Regions from separate parts of the Actinomadura coerulea genome, predicted to be linked through region 2. Evidence: predicted binding sites of a transcription regulator. Region 2 holds the regulator's gene; the other holds the start of a gene.

Region 1 (3,182 bases), 3.0 Mb from region 2:
ATGCGGAGAGGCGCGGGCGGGGATGCTGAGGGCCCGCCCGCGCCTTCGGTCGGGACCGGCCGCACGAGTGCGGCTGGTCGATTGATGTCGTCCCGTCCCGGCCCCGCTCGATCCGGGCGTTGGGACGGACGATGGGCAGCTCGCGGTCACAGGCCGGCTGCCATCCCGGGAGGCTCGTTCGCTTACGCGCTCCTTCGCCCGAATCATGGAGATCGCCGCTAGACGCGGGCTGCCTTCGCGATGACCAGCCATGCCTGGACACGTTCCGTGTCGACTCCGACCAGGCGTGCCAGATTCGCGGCCCGAACCGACGCCTGTTCATCAGTGGGGGTCTTCCACGCGGCTACAGCCACGTCATAGCAGACGTCGCCGCTGACCCCGCGAGGATCGACCAGGAACAGTTCCTCGCCGTCACCGACGAGAATGTTGCTCGAGGATGCGTCGCCATGACAGACCATGTTCGAGTCCTCGGTTCCCAAGTCCTCGAGGATGGCGGCCGCTCGTCGTCGCTCGACCTGTGAGGCCCAGGTACGTCCTGACGGGAGGTCGTTCGACCTCTCGTCATTCAGTCTGGAGCGCAACCAGTCGACGAGAGTTGGAAGCCTGTCATTCTCCGTCTTCCGGTCAAGCATCTTCCGAAAGATCGGAGCCAGGCGTTCAACCGGGACTGTCTCGCCCTTCAGGGAGTCACCCGGGAAGATGCGGCTTGCTACGGTCCACACGCTGACCGGTGTCTGAACGACATCGTGGATCCGCGGACCCACGCCCATGTTGAACAGTGCTTGCGCTACTTGGGCCTGGTCCATTCCCCGTGGATCGGGAGTGGACCTGACGACCAGCCGTTCATGAGCTGTTGCGATCTCGACCACGAACCCGTAGCGAGCGTTGAAGGTCCGAACGGGACGTCCTTCGTATCGCTCGCATATTCCCGCTAGTTCGTCCGGAGCCTTCTTCAGCCAAGCGGGAGCCAGTTCGGGCCAACAAGCCGTCACGGCTTCGTTCACATTGGCTGGAATCTCTATCTCGGCGCCTACCGGATCCGGGCGAAAATTCTTGTTTGTTTTAGCCACTGTTTCTCCTTGATCTGATTTTCGGCGAGTTCACTCGGACCCCGTCCTGGATGGGGCTTGCGGAGACTATCCCCTAGCCGCCGACGTCTTGCAAGCTCACGCGAAGAGGCCTCGACGGCGGTCTTCTCCATGGGCCACGCCCGTCGCCCCGGGGTAGTTTTCGCGTGTCGCCGACACCGGGAAAAGAGCTGATCCGAACGTGACGCTGTGCCCGGAGACCTGAGTTTGGAACCGGAAGGGTTCGCGCGGACGGGACACCCCGGCGGGACCGTGCGCCATACGCATCGGCGCGGGTCGGTGGAGAGGCCACTGGCGACCGCGCGGGGGGCGGCGGCGTCAGCCCGCCGACCCGCAGGCGCCCTCCGCCGCGCTCAGGGCCCGTGGCCCGGTTCATGCGCCGGCGCCGCCACGTCCGGACACGGCTGCCAGACCCCAGTGCACCGGACCGGGACGGCCACCGGCCGTCCCGGACCGTAGCGGCGAGTTGATCGCTGAGAGCGAACGTTGCTGCGGAAACAAAATGCTGCTCCGTTTTCTTGAGTGTGAGTGACTCAATCTTGCGGTTGGGTGTCCTACTGAGTTGGAGCTGAGCATGAGCGAGACCCTGACGCTGCCGGTGCTGCCCCTGGAAGACGGGGTCGTTCTGCCCGGCATGGTGGTGCCCCTGGACCTGTCGGAGAGCGGCGAGGTCCGGGCCGCCGTCGAGGCCGCGCGGGCGGTGGCGCAGACCAAGGGGCCGGGCATCCGGTCGGCGGCCAAGCCGCGGGTGCTGCTGGTGCCCAGGCTGAACGGGCAGTACGCCGGCATCGGCACGCTCGGCGTGATCGAGCAGGAGGGGCGGCTGCCCGGCGGTGAGCCGGGCGCGGTCGTCCGCGGCGTGGAGCGGGTGCGGATCGGCACCGGGACGACCGGGCCGGGGGCGGCGCTGTGGGTCGAGGGGACGGCGGTGGAGGCGCCGCCGGCGACCGGGCGCGCGCAGGAGCTGGCGAAGGAGTACAAGGGGCTGGTCAGCGCGATCCTCCAGAAGCGGGGCGCCTGGCAGGTCGTGGACGTCGTGCAGCGGATCGACGACCCCTCCACGCTGGCCGACAACGCCGGGTACGCGCCGTACCTCACCGACGAGCAGAAGATCGAGGTCCTGGAGACCGTCGACGTCGTCGAGCGGCTCACCCTGGTGATCGGGTGGACGCGGGACCACCTCGCCGAGCTGGACGTCGCGGAGACCATCCGCAAGGACGTCCAGGAGGGCATGGAGAAGACGCAGCGGGAGTTTCTGCTGCGCCAGCAGCAGGAGGCCATCCGCAAGGAGCTGGCCGAGCTGAACGGCGACCCGGCCGACGAGGAGGACGACTACCGGGCCCGGATCGAGGCCGCGAACCTCCCCGAGAAGGTGCGCGAGGCGGCGCTGAAGGAGGTCGACAAGCTGGAGCGGTCGTCCGACGCCTCGCCCGAGGGCGGCTGGATCCGCACCTGGCTGGACACCGTCCTCGACATCCCCTGGAACGAGCGGACCGAGGACGCCTACGACATCGCGGGCGCGCGGGAGATCCTCGACGCCGACCACGCGGGTCTCGACGACGTCAAGGAGCGCATCGTCGAGTACCTGGCCGTGCGCAAGCGGCGCGAGGAGCGCGGCCTGGGGGTCGTGGGCGGACGCAGAAGCGGCGCGGTGCTCGCGCTGACCGGTCCTCCCGGGGTCGGCAAGACGTCGCTGGGAGAGTCGGTCGCGCGGGCCATGGGACGCGAGTTCGTCCGGGTCGCCCTGGGCGGCGTCCGGGACGAGGCCGAGATCCGGGGGCACCGCCGCACGTACGTGGGCGCCCTCCCGGGACGCATCGTCCGGGCCGTCCGGGAGGCGGGGACGATGAACCCCGTCGTCCTGCTGGACGAGGTCGACAAGGTCGGCGCCGACTACCGGGGCGACCCGACCGCGGCGTTGCTGGAGGTCCTCGACCCCGAGCAGAACCACACCTTCCGGGACCACTACCTGGAGGTGGAGCTCGACCTGAGCGACGTGCTGTTCCTGGCGACCGCGAACGTGGTGGAGGCGATCCCCGGGCCGCTGCTCGACCGGATGGAGCTGGTGCAGCTCGACGGCTACACCGAGCACGA
Region 2 (3,182 bases):
CGTCCACCAGGTCGATCGCCTTGTCCGGCAGGAACCGGGAGGTGATGTAGCGGTCCGACAGCGTCGCCGCCGCCACCATCGCCGAGTCGTTGATCTGCACCTTGTGGTGCGCCTCGTACCGGCCCTTCAGCCCGCGCAGGATCGCGATCGTGTCCTCGACGGTCGGCTCCCCGACGAACACCTGCTGGAACCGGCGCTCCAGGGCGGCGTCCTTCTCGATCCGCTCCCGGTACTCGTCCAGCGTCGTCGCGCCGATCATCCGCAGCTCGCCGCGGGCCAGCATCGGCTTCAGCATGTTGCCGGCGTCCATCGCGCCCTCGGCCGCGCCCGCCCCGACGACGGTGTGCAGCTCGTCGATGAACGTGACGACCTGCCCCTCGCTCTTCCTGATCTCGTTCAGGACGGCCTTCAGCCGCTCCTCGAACTCGCCGCGGTACTTCGCGCCCGCGACCATCGCGCCGAGGTCGAGCGAGACCAGCCGCTTGCCGCGCAGCGACTCGGGGACGTCGCCCGCGATGATCCGCTGTGCCAGACCCTCCACCACGGCGGTCTTGCCGACGCCGGGCTCGCCGATCAGCACCGGGTTGTTCTTCGTCCGGCGCGACAGTACCTGGATCACGCGGCGGATCTCCGGGTCGCGGCCGATGACCGGGTCGAGCCGGCCGTCGCGGGCCGCCGCCGTCAGGTCGACGCCGTACTTCTCCAGCGACTGGTAGGTGCCCTCGGGGTTCTCGCTCGTGACGCGGGCGTGGCCGCGCACCTTCTCGAACGCCTCCAGCAGCGCCTCGGGCGTCGCCCCGAACTCCTTCAGCAGGCCCGCCGCCGGGCCGCCGTCCGCCGCGAGCCCGACCAGCAGGTGCTCGGTCGAGACGAACTCGTCCTCCAGCTGCCGCGCGCGGGCCGCCGCCGTGTTGACCGACCGCTGGAGCTGGCCGGACAGCCGCGGCGTCGCCACCGTCGACCCCTGCGCCTTCGGCATCGCCGCGAGCTGCTCCTCCGCCCGCCGCCGGATCACCTGCCAGTCGGCGCCGACCGCCTCCAGCAGCGGCACCGCCGTCCCGTCCGGCAGCCCGATCAGGGCCACCAGCAGGTGCTGCGGGTCGACCTCGGGGTGCCCCTCGGCCGCCGCCCTGCGGACCGCGATCGACAGCGCCTCCTGGCTCTTCTGCGTCAGCTTGTAGTCCATCGCCCCACCCCGTGCTCTGCTCCTTCTGGGGGACGACCCCCCAGACCCCCGACGACCGTTTTCTCAGTCCGAATTGCGCTCGTGCCAGACCACGACGCTCGTGCGCCTGATGGGCACGAGGTCGGCGCCGGGAGTGCCGTCCGGTTCCCCGTGCCGCCGCTGCTGCGCCAGCCGCGCCGCCACCGCACGGGTCGATTCGAGTTCGTTCGCGAGGTCCTCCAGCGCCGCGTGCGCCTTGGCGAGCTCCTCGCGGAGCCGCACGTTGTCGCGCTGCAGCTCCAGGATGTGCTTGATGCCGGACAGGTTGACGCCCTCCTCCTGGGAGAGCCGCTGGATCTCCCGGAGCATCACGATGTCCCGCATCGAGTAGCGGCGCCCCCGGCCCGCCGTCCGGCCGGGGGACACCAGGCCCATCCGGTCGTAGGTGCGCAGCGTCTGCGGGTGCAGTCCGGACAGCTGCGCCGCCACGGAGATCACGTAGACCGGAGTGTCGTCGCCGAAGGGATCCATGAAGATCACTCCTGTCTGGCCTGCTGGAGGAGGTCGGCGCGCAGGTCCTCGCCCGCGCCCGCCGTCCGGAGCCGGTCCAGCGCCTCGCGCGCCTGCTCGTCGAGCTTCTGCGGGACGTGGACGTCGACGGTGACCAGCAGGTCGCCCTTCGTGCCGTCGCGCCGCGGAGCGCCCCGGCCCTTCACGCGGAACTTGCGGCCGTTCGGGGTGCCCTCGGGCAGCTTCAGCGTGACGGGCTGCCCCTGGAAGGTCGGCACCCGGATCTCGCCGCCGAGCGCCGCCTCGGGGAAGGTCACCGGGACGGTCAGCGTCAGGTTGTCGCCGCTGCGCCCGAACACCTGGTGCGGCAGCACCTTGATGTTCACGTACAGGTCGCCCGCCGGGCCGCCGTTCTCGCCCGGCGCGCCCTTGCCCTTCAGCCGGATCTTCTGCCCGTCCGCGACGCCCGCCGGGATGCGGGCCTGGATGGTCCGGGTGCCGGTCGCGCGGCCGCTGCCGTGGCAGATCGGGCACGGGTCGTCGACGACGAGGCCCCGGCCGCGGCACTCCTTGCACGGCTCCTGGAAGCCGAAGTTGCCGAGGTTGCGGGTCTCGTGACCGGTGCCCTCGCAGTTCGGGCACACCCGCGGCACGGTGCCGGCCTTGGCGCCCGTCCCGCGGCAGCCGTGGCAGGACGCCTCGCTGGTCAGCTTGATGGGCACGGTGACGCCGTTCATCGCGCGGCCGAACGACAGGGTCACCTCGGTCTCGACGTCCGCGCCGCGCCGCGCGCGCCGCGTTCCCGCCGTGCGGGTGCCGGCGCCGCCGCGGCCGCCGAACAGGCCGCCGAACAGGTCGCCGATGCGCTCCCCGGCGCCGCCCGGCTGCGTCCCGCCGCCGGTCTGGCCGAACAGGTCGCCGAGGTCGAACCCGAAGCCGCCGCCCTGCTGGCCGCGGAAGCCGCCCGGCATCGAGCGCACCGCGTCGTACTCCTTGCGGCGCTTCTCGTCGGACAGGACGTCGTAGGCCTCCGAGACCTCCTTGAAGCGGTCCTCGGCGTCGGTGTCGCCCTTGTTCGCGTCCGGGTGGTACTTGCGCGCCAACTTCCGGTAGGACTTCTTGATCTCCTCCTGGGAGGCCGTCTTCGCGACACCGAGGACCTTGTAGTAGTCCTTCTCCAGGTAGTCCTTGGTGCTCACGGCGCCCCGCCTTCTGCTATCGCCACTTGCCACATGTCTTCACGCCCCTGCGGGGCCCGCCCTCGCGGGCGGGCCCCCTGGGGATCATTCGCCCTGTTCGTCGTCCGCGTCGCCCGGCCCGCCGCCGGACTCGCCGGCTCCGGAGTCCGGAGCGGGGTCGGCCACCGCCACGCGGGCGGGCCGCAGGACCCGCTCGCCGATGCGGTAGCCGGGCTGCAGGACGTCGATGACGCTCGTCTCGGTCACCTCGGCCGAGTGCGAGTGCATCAGGGCCTCGTGCACGACCGGGTCGAAGGGCTCGCCCTTCT

What was found. The regulator HspR, encoded in region 2, represses chaperone genes until heat shock. The targets are predictions, from matches to a motif close to ANTTGAGTCNNNNNGACTCAANT.
Region 1: lon (endopeptidase La) is a predicted target of HspR. The motif match lies at 1,605-1,627, and genes of this name have one in related genera.

The regions. Positions count from the first base shown of each region.
Region 1 covers NZ_JACHMQ010000001.1:3,343,577-3,346,758, reverse strand. Annotated here, with positions in the region: gene BKA00_RS40440 (phosphotransferase) at 219-1,070, opposite strand; gene lon (endopeptidase La) at 1,663-3,182, shown strand, end outside.
Region 2 covers NZ_JACHMQ010000001.1:6,382,053-6,385,234, forward strand. Annotated here, with positions in the region: gene clpB (ATP-dependent chaperone ClpB) at 1-1,186, opposite strand, end outside; gene BKA00_RS29520 (heat shock protein transcriptional repressor HspR) at 1,250-1,696, opposite strand; gene dnaJ (molecular chaperone DnaJ) at 1,702-2,874, opposite strand; gene grpE (nucleotide exchange factor GrpE) at 2,959-3,182, opposite strand, start outside.